Regions from separate parts of the Mesorhizobium sp. M0854 genome, predicted to be linked through region 1. Evidence: predicted binding sites of a transcription regulator. Region 1 holds the regulator's gene; each other region holds the start of a gene.

Region 1 (6,381 bases):
TCGACCCGCTGTCGACTGCCAAGATCGAGGAACTGATCGACGAATTGCAAGCCGACTACACGATCGTCATCGTCACCCACAACATGCAGCAGGCGGCGCGCGTGTCGCGCCAGACGGCGTTCATGTATCTGGGTGAACTGGTCGAGTTCGACCGGACCGAGAAGATATTCACGTCGCCCCGCGAGAAGCGCACGCAGGACTACATCACTGGCCGCTTCGGCTGAGCCGTTCCGATCATGCATATGAGGACAGGACCATGGGCGAACACACAGTCGCTTCTTTCGACGAGGATCTCGAGCAGATCAGCAAGCTGATCCGCGACATGGCCGACCTCGCCGGTTCGATGGTCGGCGGGGCGACCAAGGCGCTGTTGAATTCCGACAACGTGCTGGCGCAACGCGTCGTTTCCGACGACGCCATCATGGATGCGCGTCAACGCGAACTGGACGACCGCGCCATCACCCTGATCGCCAAACGCCAGCCGATGGCCCACGATCTTCGCCATGTGGTCGGAGCGATCCGCATGGCGGGCGACCTCGAACGCATCGGCGACCTTGCCAAGAATATCGCCAAGCGCGTGAGTGCGGTCGGCCTCAGCGCCACGCCGCGGGACCTGTCGCATTCCATCGACGCGATGGCGCAGCTGGTTCTCATCCAGGTGCAGGGTGTCATCGAGGAATATGCTGCAGGCGATGCGGCCGCGTTGGCCAAGCTTCGTGCCGCCGACGAGCGCATCGACGTTAAATACACGTCCGTGTTCCGCGAGCTGTTGACCTACATGATGGAAGATCCGCGCAACATCACCGCTTGCACGCACCTGCTGTTCTGCGCCAAGAATCTGGAGCGGATCGGCGACCATGTCACCAACATCGCCGAAAATGCGTATTATGTGCTGACCGGCGAGCAATTGCCGGTCAATCGTCCGAAGCAGGACGAAACGACAATGTCCGCACCGGTGACATGATGGGGGTGCCCAGCCGATGATCGCACCACGCATAATGGTGGTGGAGGACGAGGAGCCGTTGGGTGTGCTGCTCCGCTACAATCTCGAATCCGAAGGCTACCAGGTCGAGGTGGTGACACGCGGCGACGAAGCCGAGATCCGTTTGCAGGAGAATGTGCCCGACCTTTTGGTGCTCGACTGGATGATACCAGCGGTTTCCGGCATCGAGCTCTGTCGTCGGTTGCGGGTGCGCCCCGAAACCGAGCGGCTGCCGATCATCATGCTGACCGCGCGCGGCGAGGAGAGCGACCGGGTGCGCGGTCTTTCGACCGGCGCCGACGACTATCTGGTCAAGCCGTTTTCGACACCGGAATTCATGGCCAGGGTCAAGGCGCTGCTGCGGCGCGCCAAGCCGGAAGTGCTGTCCAGCGTGCTGAAGGTCGGCGACATCGTGCTCGATCGCGAATCGCACAGGGTCTATCGCAAGAAGAGCGAAATCAGGCTCGGGCCGACCGAATTCCGGCTGCTCGAGTTCATGATGCGGCATCCGGGCCGTGTCTTCTCGCGCAGCCAGTTACTCGATAATGTCTGGGGGGAGACAATCTACATCGACGAACGCACCGTCGACGTGCATGTCGGGCGGCTGCGCAAAGCCGTCAACAACGGCCGGATGCCGGATGTCATCCGCACCATCCGCGGCGCCGGCTATGCGATCAGGGAAGATTGACCCGCCTGGTCAGGCTACGTTCTTTCTGACGCTGGGCCTCATTTGCGCGCCCGGCGCGAAAATCTCCTGGTCGACGAAGCTTAACGCCCGCATCGCGCAGCCTTCGCGGATCAGAGGCAATTCGTTCGGCTCTGTATCGAAGGAGATCGAGCCTGAATGCTGGCCGCCGGCGGTCTGGGCGATTGCCTTCCGCAAGGCCGGCTCGATCAGATCGAAGGCGGCGGCACTGGCGCCGACCATCGCGACCGGTGCCGGATCGATCAGCGCGAACAGCGAGCCGAGACCGAAACCCAGCGCTTCGCCGGCCTTGCGGTAGGCCTCGCGTTCCGGCCCATCTTTCTCGCGCGCCCGGGCCGCCAGTGCGCGCATGTCGGCGTCGCTGACGTCGGCGACCGGTTCGCTGTCTTCGCTCATCTGCCTGGCGTTGCGCCAGATGGCGTAGTTGCCGGCATACGCCTCGATGCAGCCGCGCCGCCCGCAACGGCAGAGCGCGCCGCCCGGACGATGGATCATGTGGCCAAATTCGCCGCCCGAGGAATGCGTCCCGGTGAACAGTTCGCCCTTCAGCACCAGCCCCATGCCGATGCCATGCGAAAGCAGGATGGCGATGAAGTCATCGCGATAGCGATCCGGATTGCGCCAGCGCAAAGCCACCGCCATCATGTTGCAGTCGTTCTCCACCGTTGCCGGGATGCCGAATTCGTCCTCCAGCATGTCGGCAAAGGCGATGTCGGTCTGCGGCGTGATCGGCGACCACAGCATGGCGCGTGCAGGGGAGTCGGTAATGCCCTGAATCGCCAGGGCGATGCGGGCGACACTGCGGACGTCAAGATCTGGATCCTGCAGCCGGCGCCGGACGATGGCCATGCATTCACGGATCAGCTCGTCGCGCGGCATAGTCAGCGTGTCCAGCCGGCGCTGTTCCTCGGCGACCACCTGTCCCGTATAGTCGATAATGGCGGCCGAAAGGAAATTCAGCGACAACACCACGGTCAGCACCGCCGCCGCTTCCGGGTTGAGGGCGAGGCCGACTTGCGGACGACCGCGTTTCAACGAAACGGGCTCACTTGGCTTGCTCTCGGCGAGGATGCCTTCCCGTATCAGGTCGGAAGAAATCGCCGATATGGTCGAATGACTGAGGCCGGTGGTAGCTGCGATCTCAGTACGCGATGGCTGGCCGGCCCGGCGCACCGCCGAGATCACCATCGCCCGGTTGCGCCGGCGCAAATCGTCATGGCGGATTCCGACCGACATTGTTTTGCTTTCCTCCCGGTTGCCGCGGCCGCTCATGAACCGGAAGCCGTCGGTTAATGTCCGACAAATAGTGTCGGATGAGGCAAATAGTGTCAGATGCAGGTGGCGCTGTCATCGTTTATTCCGACGCTCGAAAAAACTCGCAGAGTCATCAAAATCCATCAGAATCGATGTTGACAGCAGCCGGAGATCGGGTCAGTATTTTTTCGAGGCTCGAAAAAATTAGAGCTTCTAAGCTGGTCTTTGAGCCAATTGGTCACGCCGTACGCGGCGCAGGGAGGATATGATGAAGAAATTCACGACCGCCATTCTGGCGGGTGTCGCCATGACGCTGGCGCTGGCGTCAGTGGCGCAGGCTAAAGACAAGGTCATCGGCGTTTCCTGGTCGAACTTCCAGGAAGAGCGCTGGAAGACCGACGAGGCCGCAATGAAGGCGGCCATCGAGGCCGCAGGCGACAAGTATATTTCCGCCGACGCACAGTCCAACCCCGGCAAGCAGCTCACCGACGTCGAGAGCCTGATCTCGCAGGGCGCCAACGCACTGATCATCCTGGCGCAGGACGCCTCGGCCATCGGGCCGGCCGTGCAAAAGGCACTGGACGAAGGTATTCCGGTTGTCGGCTACGACCGGCTGATCGAGAACAAGGACGTCTTTTACCTGACCTTCGACAACAAGGAAGTCGGCCGCATGCAGGCCCGGGAAGTCTTCAAGGTGAAGCCGGAAGGCAACTATGTCTTCATCAAGGGTTCGGGTTCCGATCCGAATGCCGATTTCCTGTTTGCCGGTTCGATGGAGGTGCTGAAGGCGGCAATAGACAGCGGCAAGATCAAGAATGTCGGCGAGGCCTATACCGACGGCTGGCTGCCGGCCAACGCTCAGAAGAACATGGAACAGTTCCTGACCGCCAACGACAACAAGGTCGATGCCGTGGTCGCGGCCAATGATGGCACTGCCGGCGGCGTCGTCGCCGCGCTGACAGCGCAAGGGCTGGCCGGATCGGTTCCGGTTTCGGGCCAGGACGGCGACCACGCCGCGCTGAACCGCATCGCGCTCGGCACACAGACCGTGTCGGTGTGGAAGGATGCGCGCGAGCTCGGCAAGAATGCCGCCGAGATCGCCTCGCAACTGGCCGACGGCAAGCAGATGACCGACATTGCCGGCGTGAAGGATTTCACCACGCCCGGCGGCAATACCGTCAAGTCGCTGTTCCTGACCCCGGTCGCCATCACCAAGGACAACCTCAACGTCGTCATCGACGCCGGCTGGATCAAGAAAGAAGAGGTCTGCGCCGGCGTGACGGCTGGCACTGTTGCAGTCTGCAACTGAGCCGACGTTTCCGAGAAGTCCGAACGCCGCGGCCGCTCGCCGCGGCGTTTTTCAACAAGAGTTGTTTTTCCGCTTCCGGCGGATAACTTCTAGGCTGCTTCCGGCATCCGCGGCAGACGGCAACCCGGCGGGAGAAACATCATGACCGACACGACGTCCAACACGCCGGTCGACAACACGGCAGACCGGGCACGGGAATCCGAGCTCGGCATCGTTGCCCGATTTCTCAAGGCAACCGAACTCGACACGCGCATGCTCGGCATGGTCGGCGCGCTGCTGGTCATCTGGGTCGGCCTGCATGTCATTTCCAGCGTACGGCTCGGCGTCAATCCGTTCGACTTCGACAGCCGGACCTTCCTGACGCCACGCAATCTCTGGAACCTGTCGGTGCAGACTTCCGCCGTGGCCATAATGGCCGCCGGAATGGTGCTGGTTATCGTCATGCGCAATATCGACCTGTCGGTCGGTTCCGCCGAAGGTCTGATCGGCGTGGTCATGGGCTTTGCGCAGGTGCATTTCCTGGTGCGAATGATCGGTCTGCAATTAGGCAATCCCTGGATCTGGATCCTGGCACTGGCCATCGGCCTGGCGCTTGGCCTTCTGATCGGAGCGTTCCAGGGATACATCATCGCTTATCTCGAGGTGCCGGCCTTCATCGTGACGCTGGGCGGCCTTCTGGTCTGGCGGGGTGCCGCATGGTGGGTCGCCAGCGGTCAGACGATTGCGCCGCTTGATGCCACTTTCCAGCTGATGGGGGGCGGGCCGGCGGGTTCGATCGGTGCGCGATGGAGCTGGATCGTCGGAATTGTCGCGTGCCTGGCGGTTGTGTTCATGCTGCTCAACGGGCGGGTGCAGCGCAAGCGGTTCCGCTTTCCGTTGCGCCCGATCTGGGCCGAGACGTTCCTCGGTGTCCTCACCTGCGCTGTCATCATGGGCGCCATATGGCTTGCCAATTCCTATCCTTGGCCGGTCGGCATCGTGAACAGATATGCGGCGGCCAACAATATAACGGTTCCCGAAGGCGGGCTGTTCATCGCCCATGGCATCGCCATACCCGTGCTGATGGCTGTAGCCGTAGGGCTGATCATGACCTTCATCGCCAAGCGTACCCGTTTCGGCCGCTATGTCTTCGCCATCGGCGGCAATCCGGAAGCAGCCAACCTTGCCGGTATCAACACGCGCTGGGTGACCATGAAGGTGTTCATGATCATGGGCGTGCTGGCGACGATCGCCGCGGCGATCTCGTCAGCCAGGCAGAACTCGTCGACCAATGCGCTGGGCACGTTGGACGAGCTGCTGGTCATCGCGGCGGCGGTGATCGGCGGCACGTCGCTCGCCGGCGGCTCCGGCACAGTGCTCGGCGCCATGCTCGGCGCGCTTTTGATGCAGTCGCTGCAGTCCGGCATGGTGCTGCTCGGCATCGATTCACCGCTGCAGAGCATCGTTGTCGGCGCCGTGCTGGTGCTCGCGGTGTGGCTCGATACCGTCTATCGCAAACGCGTTTAGGGAGGAGGAACGATCATGGCAGACAAAACCGCTCCCACGGGCACGCCGCTGATCGACATGCGCAACATCTCCATCGCTTTCGGCGGCATTCGCGCCGTCGACGATGCCTCTGTCGACCTTTTCCCGGGCGAGGTGATGGCTTTGCTCGGTCACAACGGTGCCGGCAAATCGACGTTGATAAAAATCCTGTCCGGCGCCTACAAGCGCGATGCGGGCCAGATTTTCGTCAACGGCGAGGAGGCTTCGATCTCCAATCCCCGCGACGCCAAGAAGTACGGCATCGAGACGATCTACCAGACGCTGGCGCTGGCCGACAATGTCGATGCGGCCGCCAACCTGTTTCTCGGCCGCGAGCTGATGACCGGCTGGGGAACGCTCGACGACGTCGCCATGGAGGCCGAGGCGCGCAAAGTGATGGGCAGGCTCAATCCGCGTTTCCAACGCTTCAAGGAGCCGGTGGTAAAGCTTTCGGGCGGCCAGCGGCAGTCGGTGGCGATCGCCCGCGCCATCCTGTTCAATGCTCGCATCCTGATCATGGACGAGCCGACGGCGGCACTCGGGCCGCAAGAGACGGCGCAGGTCGGCGAACTGGTCAGGCAGCTCAAGGCCGACGGCATCGGCATC
Region 2 (6,381 bases), on a different contig from region 1:
TGCCGAACCAGATGGATGGGCCGGCCGAGATCACGCTGCCGCCGATCGAGCCCGGGCGATCCTATTCATACGAATTCACCGCGACCCAGCACGGAACCTATTTCTATCACCCCCATGCCAAGCCGGACCGGACCCAGGCGCTCGGCCTCTACGGTGCGCTGATCATCGATCCCGCCAATCCCGCCGACGAGGTCGCGGCCGACCATGATTACGTCATCGAGCTTCAGGAATGGCTGGTGCGGGAAGGGCTGACCTACCCGTCGATGCCGATGGATGGCGGCATGCCGAATTTCTTCACCATCAACGGCAAGGCCTATCCCTCGACCGAGACGATCCCGATGAAGGTCGGCGAGACGCTCAAGGTGCGGTTCATCGGCACCAACAACGGCTTCATCCATCCGATGCATATCCATGGCGGACCGTTCGAGGTCGTTGCCCGCGACGGCGAGACGGTCCCCGCTTCGGGTCGTTTCCTTGCCGACACGATCAACGTCGGGCCGGGTCAGCGCTACGACGTGATCTGGAAGGCGCAGCGTCCGGGCAAATGGCTGATCCATTGCCACATCCCGCATCACACCACGAACAACAATGTCGAGGAGAAGGGCGGCGGCGGACTGATGGTCGTGATCGATGTGACATGACCGGCGTCGCCTAGGCTCGTTCCAGCCGGTGCACCGGCCCGGACGCCATGCAGTGGCTGGGGCCAAATTTTCTCTCAAGCTGAGGTGATCTGCCAGACAGCGACGCCGGCAAGGGCGAGACCGGCGGCGCCCTCGATGGCCCGGGAGATGGTTTCGAACAGCCGTGGCTGGCGCGCGAAAAACTGAACAAGCCGTTCCCGAAACACGATCGACAACACGGCGACGCAGGACAGCGTCAGCGCCACGCCGACCATCATTGTGATGGCAAACAGGACGCCCGCTGCCGGAACACCCCTGGACATCGCGAAAGTCATCGCGAAAAGCGTAAGCGGACATGGGATCAGGCCTGCCATGACGCCGACAGCCTCGCCCTCGTGCCTGTGGTGATGGCTGTGGCTCAAAGCGCGCCAGAGCGTCCAGATGCCAATGAGGCCGAGCAGCCCGCGACTGGTGTGCTCCAGAAGCGGAGCGCGGCCGACGCTGCCCAATGCTATTGAGACCAGTGGCAGCGAGAGAGCCGCAATCAGAACGGCAATCGTCACATGCGTGAACGATAGCGTGATAGATACGAGCAGACCACGCGAGACCTTCGCATCCGAACCGGCAAGATGAGTCGCCAGGACGGCCTTGCTGTGCCCCGGCGTCAGCGCATGGGCAGCCCCGAACACGACGCCCATCGGCAGGAAGGCCATGAACGCCAGCCAATTGCCTCCGGCCGCAAGCAGTTTGATCTGTTCGCCGAGCGTCAGATAGATCGTGCGCTGAAATTCGACGAGCGTCTGGAACATCGGACAAGACTAGCAGAAAATCGGCGAGCGTCAGTGCATGTGGCCGTGGTCATGCGTGTGCTCGTGAGGATGGTCGTTCTCTCCACGTTCCGTTGAAAACCGCACATTCGCCTCAGCCAGGGCGGGCATATGCTGGGATAGTTCGTCCTTCAGCGCTGCGGCGATCTTGTTGGCCGCCGACAGCGGCAGGGTTTCGTCCGCGGCAATTGCGATGTCGGCGTGCAATCTATGACCGATCCAGCGCGCCTTGGCATCGACAATGCGCGCGCCCGGAACATGCTCGGCGGCATGTCGGATTTCGTCTATCACACCGGGTTCGATTCCATCCAGCATGCGGGTCAGCACCGAGCGGGCCGATTGCCAGACGATACCGAAGATCGCAATCGTGATCAGCAGGCCGACGATCGGATCGGCCAAGGAAAAGCCAAACCAGACGCCGATGGCTCCGATGACCACGGCAAGGCTGGTAAGTCCATCTGTGCGGGCGTGGTAGCCGTCGGCAATCAGTGCCGCGCTGTTGATTTCGCGGCCGACGCGGATACGGAACACGGCAACCGCCTCGTTGCCGAGGAAGCCGACAATGCCCGCCGCAGTCAGCCAGCCCAGGTGTGTCACCGCTTGTGGATTGATCAGCCTGTCGATGGCTTGGTAGGCAGCGACTACAGCGCTGAACAGGATGATGAGCACGATGATGATGCCGGCCAGATCCTCGACCCGGCCCAAGCCATACGTGAAGATCCGCGACGGCTTGCGCCGCGCCAGAACGAACGCAATCCAGAGCGGGATCGCCGTGGTCGCGTCGCCGATGTTATGGATCGTGTCGGCCAGCAATGCCACGCTCCCCGACAACGCAACCACGACCATCTGCAATGCCGCGGTGATGGCCAGGATCACGAACGACCATTTGATTGCCCAGATGCCCCGGTCGGTGGTGGCAATTGTCGCGTCGATGACGCCATGGCTGTGACCGTGCGGACCGTGATCGCCGTGATGATGTGCGGCGTGCGAGCCGAACCCGAGCCAGTCCAGAATGCGGGCTACGATGGCATTCATAGATATTTCGCCAGCTGCTTGAGTTCCGCCAGCGAGTTGCCGCCGGTTTCGACGCTGTCGGTCAGGCAATGCTCGATGTGATCGTTGATCAGCTCGCGCTTGGCGCTGCTGATGGCCCTTTCGACGGCATGAAGCTGCTGCGCCAGGTCAACGCAAGGGCGATGCGCCTCGATCATCGCCAGCACCGCCGCAAGGTGGCCTTGCGCGCGCTTCAGGCGCTTTATGATGGAAGGATGCGAGGCGTGGAGGTGATCTGACATGCCTCAGCGTATCCTCCCGGGGAGGATACGCGTCAAGCTCTAAGTCAGCTGTGCAACTTTCGGAGGGGCTTCACCTTGAGCATTGCTTGTTCTATGCCTTTCCCATGAAGAAGCTTGCCCGTTTTCTTGGCCTGCTGGTCGTTGCAGCAGTCCTTGCGGTGGCATTGGGCACACTGCTGCCGCGCCCGCTCTGGCCGGCGGCAGTTGCCGATCCGATCGGCTCAAGCCACCGCATCCTGGTGCTGAAAAATCCGATCCACACCGACATCGCCATCCCGGTCGACGACGATGTGCGCCGGCGCTTCCATTTCCTGGTCGATGCCGGCATTCCAGCAGACGTGGCGGAGGTCCGCTACATCGTCTTCGGCTGGGGCGGCCGCGCCTTCTATCTCGAGACGCCGACCTGGTCGGAACTGAAGGCAGTGCCGGTGATGAAGGCGCTGACCGTCGATGCCTCGGTGATGCATGTCGACATTTCAGGCGAAATCGCCGAGCCGCATCCCGACGTCGCCGGCTTCGACATCGGCGAGGAGCGGTTTACGGCGCTGCTCGATTACATTGCGGGAAGCTTCCGGCAGGGACCGAGCGGGGCCATGCCGATCGAGAATGCGGCGTATTCCCGTTTCGATCGTTTCTTCGAAGGCAATGGCCGTTTCAACGCGCTGGTCGGCTGCAACACCTGGGCGGCGGCGGCACTGCGCATCGCCGGGCTGCGCACCGGCTGGTGGAACCCGCTGCCGGCATCGCTCGGCCTGTCGATGCGGCTTTACAATTGACCGGGCGACTTAGGACCGCCGAACGTCCTACGCCCGCCAGCCGTAGAGCCAGTCGAGATCGGCGGCGAGTTTTTCGGGCGAGCGCATCGCCAGGAACAGGTTGCGGGCCATCGCCACCGGCCCGGCCGCATGCCAGGCGAGGCGATTGACGGCGCCGCGGCGGGCGACCTGGGCGACGCGCGGCCGCCGCGCCTGTTCCCAGGCGGCAAGCGCCCCCTCAAGATCGGCTGTGGAGGCCGCAATGAAGCCGGCAAGCGTCGCCGCGTCCTCGATCGCCATCGCCGCGCCCTGTGCGGCAAACGGCGTCATCGCGTGCGCCGCATCGCCGATCAGCGCGATGCGTTGCGGCGTCGTCCACCGCCGCTGCTCGACAATGTGGATCGGCCATGCCGTCCACGGCGCCGCCTCGGTCGCCAGGCGAACCAGCGCCGGCGCGGTACCGCGCATGGCGCTGGCGAGGCTGGCGGGGTCGGCATACCCCGACCAGCCTTCGGCGATGCGCTCGCCCTTGGTGAAGGCAGCGAGGTTGAAGGCAGTGCCACGGCTGACCGGATAGGCGACCATATGAAAGCCGGGATAGAGGAATGCGGTAACGCAATCGGGCGCACCGATCGCCCTGAAGGCTTGTCCGGCGAGGGTGTCCGCGGCCACCGTGGCGCGCCAGGCAAGCTCGCCCGAGAATCGGCTTCTGCCGAATTCGGCCGCCTTGCGGGCCAGTTTTTCTCGCACCGACGACCAGACCCCATCGGCGCCGACCAGCAACGATGCTTCGGTTTCGATGGTCGTGCCGGCAATCTCGACTGTTGCGGTGATGCCATTCGGTCTGGTTGCGACGCCGCAGACGCGGGCACCGGTGACAAGCTCGACCTTGGGCCGCTCGGCTATCCGCTGCATCAGCGCTGACTGCAGATCCGCGCGGTGGGCAACGAGATAGGGCGCTCCCCAGCGCGTGTCGGCCGCCTGGCCAAGCGGTACGCGCGCCAGCTTGCGCAGCGTGGCGGCATCCTTGAGCACGACTGCCTCCGGCCGCACCGCCGTCGCCAGCAGCCGATCGAGTACGCCGAGCTGCCGTAGGATGCGCGTCGCGTTGGGCGAAAGCTGGATACCGGCGCCGGCAGCCTCGAGGTGCTGCGCCTGTTCGAACAGTTTTACCCGATAGCCGCGCTCGGCGAAGGCCAGTGCCGCGGTCAGCCCGGCGACGCCCGCCCCGGCGATGACCACCTGCCGGGACTGCGTTTCCTGCATCAGGCTTGTCGCGGAAGAATCAGGCGGCCTGGTCGATATAGAGGCAGCCCGGCGGCTGCGTTTCCAATGCCTTCAGTTTCGGCGAATAGCGATAGAGCGTCGAGCAATAGGGGCAGACCTTTTCATTGTCGTCGCCCATGTCGAGAAATACATGCGGATGGTCGAAAGGCGGATTGGCGCCGGTGCACATGAATTCCTTGACGCCGATGTCGATTGCCGGGTAGCCCGCATCGTTCTGGAAATGGGGAATGGAACCGCCTGCCATCGTCGTCTCCTGATCTCGTCGATTGCATCTGGATCATAACCCGTCTCTTTGCAAGATCGATGAAATGAAACTGTCGCAAAAGCCTGTCAGAGGATAAGTTAAGCCGGTTAAGGCTGTGCTCGTCGAACGGTGTGGGAAGAGCGGGAACCATGAACGAACTGAAGCCGGTGCAGAACGAATTCATCACCGTCGAGGCGGCGAGCCCCGAAGGCGGCAATCCCGATCGCTTCGTCAATCGCGAGTTTTCCTGGCTGCAATTCAACCGGCGCGTGCTCGAGGAATCGCTGAACGCCAATCACCCGCTGCTCGAGCGCGTTCGCTTCCTGTCGATATCGGCCGCCAACCTCGACGAGTTCTTCATGGTCCGCGTCGCTGGTCTTGCCGGCCAGGTGCGCGAAGGCATCGTGCTGAAGAGCCCGGATGGGCGCACTCCCGAGCAGCAGCTCGAACAATTGCTGCGCGAGGTCGAGCGCCTGCAGGAGGACCAGCAGAACAGCCTTTCGGCGCTGATGCTGCTGCTCGACAAACAAGGCATCGAAAGCATCACCCGCGATGGCCTGACCAAGGACGAGAAGACCTGGCTCGAGGACCATTTCCAGGAGCAGGTATTTCCGGTCCTGACGCCGCTGTCGATCGACCCGGCGCATCCGTTTCCGTTCATTCCCAATCTCGGTTTCTCGATGGCGCTGCAATTGCGCCATCGCAAGAACGGCGAGGAAATGAGCGCGCTTCTGCGCCTGCCGGTGGCGCTGAGGCGCTTCATCCGTTTGCCGGATCGCAAGCATCATGTCCGCTTCATTCCACTCGAAGAGGCGGTCAGTCTCTATATCGGCAAGCTGTTCCCCGGCTATGAGGTCAAGGGCTCCGGCACGTTCCGCATCATCCGCGACAGCGATATCGAGGTCGAGGAAGAATCAGAGGATCTGGTGCGGCTGTTCGAGACGGCGCTGAAGCGCCGACGCCGCGGCTCGGTCATCCGCATCGAGTTCGACAAGCTGATGCCGGCCGAATTGCGCGATTTCGTCGCCGGCGAGCTCGGCGTCTCGGCAAGCCGCATCAGCGTGCTCACCGGTCCGCTGGCGCTCAGCCAGATCTCGGAGATCGTCGCCGTCGCCCGCGACGATCTGAAATTCACCCCCTACAATCCCCGCTTTCCCGAGCGCATCCGCGAGCATGGCGGCGATTGTTTTGCGGCGATCCGCGAGAAGGACATCATCGTCCACCATCCTTACGAATCTTTCGACGTGGTGGTGCAGTTCCTGCGCCAGGCAATGGCCGACCCGGAAGTGGTGGCGATCAAGCAGACGCTCTACCGCACCTCCAACGACAGCCCGATCGTACGCGCTCTGGTCG
Region 3 (6,381 bases), on a different contig from region 1:
AACTGCCGGCAATCCCGGTAGCCAAGGTCGATCCGAAATTCGTGCGTCAAATCGTGGCCGACCCGACTGGAGAAAAACCCGGCACGATCGTCGTCGATACTTCCGAGCACTTCCTCTATCTGGTGCGCGACGGCGGCAAGGCAATTCGCTATGGCGTCAGCCTCGGCAAGGCCGGTTTCGGATGGACCGGCAGCGCCGTGGTACAGGCGAGGAAGAAGTGGCCGGTCTGGACGCCGCCGCCGGAAATGATCCAACGCCGGCCGGAACTGGCGAAATACAAGGACGGCATGCCGCCCGGCCCGCAGAGCCCGCTTGGCGCCCGCGCGCTGTATCTCTTCCGTGACGGCAAGGACACGATGTATAGGCTGCACGGCACGCCGGAGTGGGATTCCATTGGGAAGAACGCTTCCTCCGGCTGTGTGCGCTTCATGAATCAGGACATAATCGACCTCTACAGCCGCGTCGACGGCGTCGCGCCGGTCTTCGTGCGCCCGAACCTGTCGGCCGCCGGGAAGATCGCCGCCGTGTCGAACAGGACGGCCGAGCCGATCGATGCCGGCGTGCCAAAGGACGCGGAGATGTTGAGGTAAGTGCCTTCGACTGGATCGTCAGTCGCAGGTTTTGCAACGCACCAGGACACCGTCCTTGCGCGGGCGAGCCGCAACTGAAGGGCACGACCGCTCAATCGCGCCAACTCAGGCGGACGCGTTCCGCGCGTCCGCCTGTATGGGTGCCGCTACTTCTTGGCGAGGCCTGGGAGCGTGACCTGATAGACCAGGAACATGGTGTCGACATCGGCGCCATCCTCGGCCTTGTAGGCCGCGCCTACCTGGAAGCCGTCCTGCGTGAGGAAGTCATTGTCATTGGCGACGAACAGGAAATAGTCGTCGGGCAGTGTCGGATCGAGGACGCTCACCACCGACATCGCCTCCCACTTCTCCGAAAGGTTGTTGCGGTCGTTGGGCGCGCCATTGTGCAGCCCGAAGCGGCCGAGCTCGGTCTTGTCGTTGATGTCAATGAGCGGCGTCAGCTTGGCCGGCGTCACCGATGGATCGAGCTCACCCTTGGGCGCCAGCGGCTTGTCCTTGTCGAATTCTGTGCCGGCGACATCGGTTGCCGCAGACAGATCGACGACGCTGATCTCGCGGTGGAGCGAGGTGTCGCCCTTCAGCCCCTGGCCATTGCCGCTGTCGCGCGCCAGCATCAGGAAGGTCTTGTCCGACAGCGCCACGATTTCGCTCTGCGCGGCGATCTTGGTTTTGCCCTTGGCATCGGTGAACACCGGCAGCGGCACGACATATTCATGCGCGAGCTTGAGCTGGCCGGGATCCGAGGCATCGTAGACCAGCGCGCGCGTGTTCTGACGCGTCGAGGCGGAATCGCCGCCATCCTGCCTTGGGGCCGACTGCAGCACGGCAATCAGGAACTTCCCGTCCGGCGTCAGCGCCATGCCTTCGAGGCCCTGGTTGTTCTGACGGCCGGTTTCGGGATCCTTCGGATCCGGGTCTGCCGCGCCAAGTCCCGGATTGTTGGAAGCAAAGTTTGGCGTCCCGTGACGCATCGGGACAAGCGCCGCCGGCGGCTGCGTTGCCGACATCAGACGCCCATCGGCGGAGAAGCGGTAGATGTTCGAACCGTATTCGTCCGAGATGAACATCGTGCCGTCGGGCAGCCGTGCGATCGCTTCGTTATCGAGCGCGAGCTTGCCGTTGGCTTCGGGCAGGATCGGCATGTCGTCGGTCGCGGCACGCACGCCGTTGAGCGGATCGAGGCCGGTTGCGTCGGCGCCCTTGTCGCCGGTCAAAAGCATGGTGTCTGCAAGCGTCGCCTTGAGGCCCGATTGTTCCTGGCCGGTGGCCGGTGCCGCACCCGGCGCGATCGGGGCGAACTCGATGGCGATCGTGTTGAGGCGCGGGCGGTAATCGGTGGTACCGACGACATTGTAGCCGCGGTCCGGCAACAGCCATAACGAGCCCTTGTAGCCATCGGTGCCATGTGTCCAGCCGGCAGCGTCGATCGACATGCCTGAGCCGGAGCCAAACGTCTCGCCGAACTTGTCCTTCTGGCTGGCCGGGATGCGGCCGACACCGACCATGCCCTTGTTGACGAAGCCGACGCCGCCGACGGTCGCGGCGTTTTCTGCCAAGGCCGGGGTCAAGGCGGTGAACATCGCCAGCGCGACGGCGAGGGACGCGGTTCGGTGCAGGTTTTTCATGGATATCCTCTTTTGAGACAAAGCTGCCGGGATCTGAAAAAGCGCCGCGTGGCATCGAGGATGCCGCGAAAGCCTTCGGAGAAGCGATCTAGGACGCGAACATGATACTTGCGTGACAGTGCCGCGCTTGCTTGTCCCCCATGGTCGCAACTGGCCTGGGTATGGCGAATTCGTCGTCGCCGAGCGAGCAATTAACGACTTTACAAATAGTCGTTATAATGTAAAGTTATGACAATGAAAGGTCCCCGATGACTGCCTATCGTTTCGCCACCCGCCTCAATTCCTTTGCCTCGCGGCCACAGTCCGAGTGGCCCGATCTTGTCGGCAAACCGTCCATGCTGCAAATGGCGGCACGTGCGGCGAAGGTTGCGGAGTTGACCGATCTCGACCTCAACTTCCCCGACCATGTCGATGAAAAGCCTGCGGAAATAGCGCGCAAACTCGGCGATATCGGGCTTTCCATCAATGGTTTCGCCATGCGCTACTATTCCAATCCGGCTTTCAAGCTCGGCGCCTTCACCAACCCGGATCCTGCCATTCGCCGCGAAGCCATCGACCTGACCAAGGCCGGCATCGACGCCACCCGCGAGGCGGGCGCCAGCCTGATGACCTTGTGGCTCGGGCAGGATGGCTTCGACTATGCCTTCCAGGTGGACTACGCAGCGCTCTGGCAACACGAAATCGATGGCATTCGTGAAGTTGCGGCGCATGATCCGGGCTGCCAAATCAGCCTTGAATACAAACCCAACGAGCCGCGCTCCTACAGCCTGATGCCAGATGCGGCGACTACATTGCTGGCGATCCGCGAGATCGGCCTGCCAAATCTCGGCGTGACGCTCGATTTCGCCCATGTGCTCTATGCCGACGAGCAGCCGGCCTTTGCCGCAGCACTCGTGGCGCGACACAGCAAGCTGCTCGGCGTGCATCTCAACGACGGCTACGCCAAGCGCGACGACGGCCTGATGGTCGGGGCCGTGCATACGCTGCAGACGATCGAGCTGCTCAGGCAGATCCGTCGAGACGGCTATGCCGGCGCCATCTACTTCGACACGTTCCCCGACATGACCGGGCTCGACCCGGTCCACGAATGCGAAGTCAACATCGCGACTGTCAAGCGCATGCTGCGCTTCGTCGATCGGCTGGAAAAGGACAATCGCCTGTCCACTGCCGTCGACCGTCAGGACGCGGTCGCCTCGCAGGCCATCATCCAGGAAGCCATGCTCGGGCCGGACAGCTGAGGCCGGCGGCATAGACCGTTTTTCAACAAGGGAGGAAGATCATGAAATTTCTACTTGCCACCGCTGCCGCTGCCCTGATGGCGCTGTCCATCGGCTCGGCTTTTTCCGCGGACCTCGCGCCGCTCAATTCCGACACCGAGAAGGATCGCATCGACTGGTCGCAGCTCAAGGCCAGGTTCGGTGCGTTCCCCAAGCTGCCCGAGGGTACCAAGGCGGGTGCGGTCTCCAAGACGCTGACCAATGAATACTGGCGCTCGCTGGGAGAGGGCTACAAGTCGTTCGGCGACCGCACCGGCGTGCCCGTCGTCTACCAGGCAGCGCAGAGCGAGGGCGACCAGCTCGGTCAGCTCACCATCGCCGAAGGCCTGGTCACACAGGGCTACAACGTGCTGCTCGTCTCGCCGCAGACCGACTCCAACCTGCAGCCGATCATGGAACAGGCCAAGGCGGCCAACGTGCCGGTGGTCAACGTCAACGACGCGGTCATCCCGCAGGCCGAGCATTATGTCGGTAATGTCCAGCGCGACAACGGCGTGCGCGTGGCCAAATGGTTCATCAAGAACCGGCCGGACGGCGGCAAGGTCGCCATCGTCGAAGGCCAGGCCGGCGTCTACGCCGCCGTCCAGCGCACCGATGGTTTCAAGACAACGATCACCGAGGCCGGCAAGTTCGACGTCGTCGCCAGCGTCCCCGGTAACTGGGACCGCCAGACCTCCTACGACGCGGCCACCAACATCCTGCAGCAGCACCCCGATCTGATCGGCTTCTATGCCAACAATGACGGCATGGCGCTGGGCATCGTCGAGGCGGTCAAGGCTGCCGGGCTGCAGGACAAGGTTGCGGTCTTCGGCACCGACGGGATCTCCGACGCCTATGCCTCGATCCGCGCCGGCGAGCTGACCGGCACCGTCGATTCGTTCCCGGTGCTGACCGGCGAGGTGGCGCTGGAATCTGCGCTGCGGCTGGTGGCCGGGCAGAAGCTGCCGCGCGTCGTCGCCACGCCGCAGGCGCTGATCACCAAGGACAATGCCGACCGTTACTCTGGCGCCGGCGACGCCGTGCGCAAGGCGCTGCTCGAGGACGCGGCAGCGGGCCAGTAGAGCAGGGCCGGCAGGTGCCGGCCTTGGGTCGGCACCTTGCCTGGAGAACCGAAGCAATGTCAGCGCGGCTGCAATTCGAGGGCATTTCCAAAGAGTTTCCGGCTGTGCGGGCGCTGAGCGACGTGTCGTTTTCGGTCGGCGCCGGCGAGATCCATGGCCTGCTCGGTGAAAACGGCGCCGGCAAATCGACGCTGCTGCGCATACTGTCAGGCGTCTACCGACCGACGGCGGGAAGCGTGCTGATCGACGGCAAGCCGGTGACGCTGAACAATCCGGTCGCCGCACGCGCCGCGGGCGTGGCGATGATCCATCAGGAATTACAGCAGGTGCCACGCCTCAGCGTCGCCCAGAACATGTTCCTCGGCCATCCGTTGACGCGCGGCGTCGTCTTCGTCGCACGGCGCGAGCAGGAAAGCCGCGCTGCGGAAGCGCTGGCCGCCATCGACCCGACCATCGATCCGGCAGCCCCGCTTGGCTCGCTGAAGGTGGCGCAGCGGCAGATCGTCGAGATCGCCCGGGCGCTGCTCGACCGCGCCAGGATCGTGGCGATGGACGAGCCGACGTCGAGCCTCACGCCGAGCGAGTTCGAACGGCTGGCGGAAGTCATTGCCGGTCTGGCACGCGACGGTGTCGCCGTCATCTATGTCTCGCACAAGCTGGACGAGGTGTTCGGCATCTGCGAGCGCGCCACTGTCATGCGCGACGGCGTTGTGGTCGAAACCGTCGATCTCGCGCAGGTGTCGGAAAAGGCCGTCGTTTCGATGATGGTCGGCCGCGAGCTTGCCCAGGAACAACACCGCTCGCATGCTTCCCCCGAGATCAGGCTGAGCGTGCGTGGCCTCGCCTCGGCAACCAAGGTCCGTGACGTTTCGTTCGACCTGCATCACGGCGAGGTGTTGGGCATTGCCGGCCTGGTCGGGTCCGGCCGCACCGAACTGCTGCGGCTGCTGGCCGGCGCCGACCGGGCCTCATCACGCGCAATAGAGATCGACGGCAAGGCGGTAAAGCTTTCCAGTCCGCGCGACGCCATCGCGGCCGGCATCGGCCTGGTGCCGGAGGAGCGCAAGCGCGAAGGCATCGTGCCGTTGCGGTCGATCTCCAGCAACATGGCGCTGGCCTCGATGGGCGTGTTCGCGCCGCGCGGCGTCATCGATCACAAAAGGCTGAAACGGGTCGCGGCCGAGAAGATGAAGCGGGTCAATCTCAGGCCGTTCCTGCTCGACCGGCCGATCCGCCTGTTCAGCGGCGGCAACCAGCAGAAAGCGATCATCGGCCGCTGGCTGGCGGCGGGAACGCGGATCCTTCTGTTCGACGAGCCGACGCGCGGCATCGATGTCGGCGCCAAGGCGGAGATCTACCACCTGATCGAGGAACTCGCCGCCGAAGGCCATTCGGTTATCGTCGTGTCGTCCGAGTTGCCTGAGGTGATCCGGCTCGCCGACCGCGTGCTGGTCATGCGCGACGGCACGGTCGCCGCCGAACTGGGCCGCGCAAGTCTCAGCGAACACGCGATCGCCGCGCACGCCATACCCCAAACGGAGATTGAGGCCGGCAAGGCGCAAGGCCATCGGGCCGGTGCATAACGGACAGGACCAGCGGATGACCGATATAACCCAACACACAGCAGCGCGCCCAAGGGCAGATTTCCTGCACCGGTTTTCCGTGCGCGACGCCGGCACGCTGATCGGCCTGGTGGTGATCCTTGCCGTCTTCGGGGCGCTGGTCCCCGGCTTTTTTGCCGAGCGTAACCTGATCAACATCCTGCAGCAGTCGAGCATCAATGCCTGCCTGGCGTTGGGCATGACGCTGGTAATCATCTCGGGCGGCA

What was found. Region 1 encodes PhoB, which activates phosphate uptake and scavenging genes when phosphate is short. Its sites were predicted from a motif close to TGTCATNNANCTGTCAT; they were not measured.
Region 2: a site for PhoB is predicted at 5,089-5,105, ahead of NKH99_RS07175 (RNA degradosome polyphosphate kinase). Genes of this name have one in related genera too.
Region 3: a site for PhoB is predicted at 2,317-2,333, ahead of NKH99_RS18850 (esterase-like activity of phytase family protein). Genes of this name have one in related genera too.

What each region holds. Positions count from the first base shown of each region.
Region 1 covers NZ_JAMYOL010000010.1:11,077-17,457, forward strand. The annotation lists gene pstB (phosphate ABC transporter ATP-binding protein PstB) at 1-224, shown strand, start outside; gene phoU (phosphate signaling complex protein PhoU) at 257-964, shown strand; gene phoB (phosphate regulon transcriptional regulator PhoB) at 981-1,670, shown strand; gene NKH99_RS17105 (ROK family protein) at 1,680-2,924, opposite strand; gene xylF (D-xylose ABC transporter substrate-binding protein) at 3,211-4,251, shown strand; gene NKH99_RS17115 (sugar ABC transporter permease) at 4,393-5,757, shown strand; gene NKH99_RS17120 (ATP-binding cassette domain-containing protein) at 5,773-6,381, shown strand, end outside.
Region 2 covers NZ_JAMYOL010000003.1:287,247-293,627, forward strand. The annotation lists gene NKH99_RS07140 (multicopper oxidase domain-containing protein) at 1-641, shown strand, start outside; gene NKH99_RS07145 (urease accessory protein UreH domain-containing protein) at 716-1,429, opposite strand; gene NKH99_RS07150 (cation diffusion facilitator family transporter) at 1,460-2,482, opposite strand; gene NKH99_RS07155 (metal-sensing transcriptional repressor) at 2,479-2,742, opposite strand; gene NKH99_RS07160 (TIGR02117 family protein) at 2,847-3,518, shown strand; gene NKH99_RS07165 (FAD-dependent monooxygenase) at 3,546-4,763, opposite strand; gene NKH99_RS07170 (zinc-finger domain-containing protein) at 4,783-5,028, opposite strand; gene NKH99_RS07175 (RNA degradosome polyphosphate kinase) at 5,178-6,381, shown strand, end outside.
Region 3 covers NZ_JAMYOL010000011.1:126,984-133,364, reverse strand. The annotation lists gene NKH99_RS18855 (L,D-transpeptidase) at 1-590, shown strand, start outside; gene NKH99_RS18850 (esterase-like activity of phytase family protein) at 737-2,215, opposite strand; gene NKH99_RS18845 (TIM barrel protein) at 2,464-3,453, shown strand; gene NKH99_RS18840 (sugar ABC transporter substrate-binding protein) at 3,495-4,553, shown strand; gene NKH99_RS18835 (sugar ABC transporter ATP-binding protein) at 4,610-6,136, shown strand; gene NKH99_RS18830 (ABC transporter permease) at 6,153-6,381, shown strand, end outside.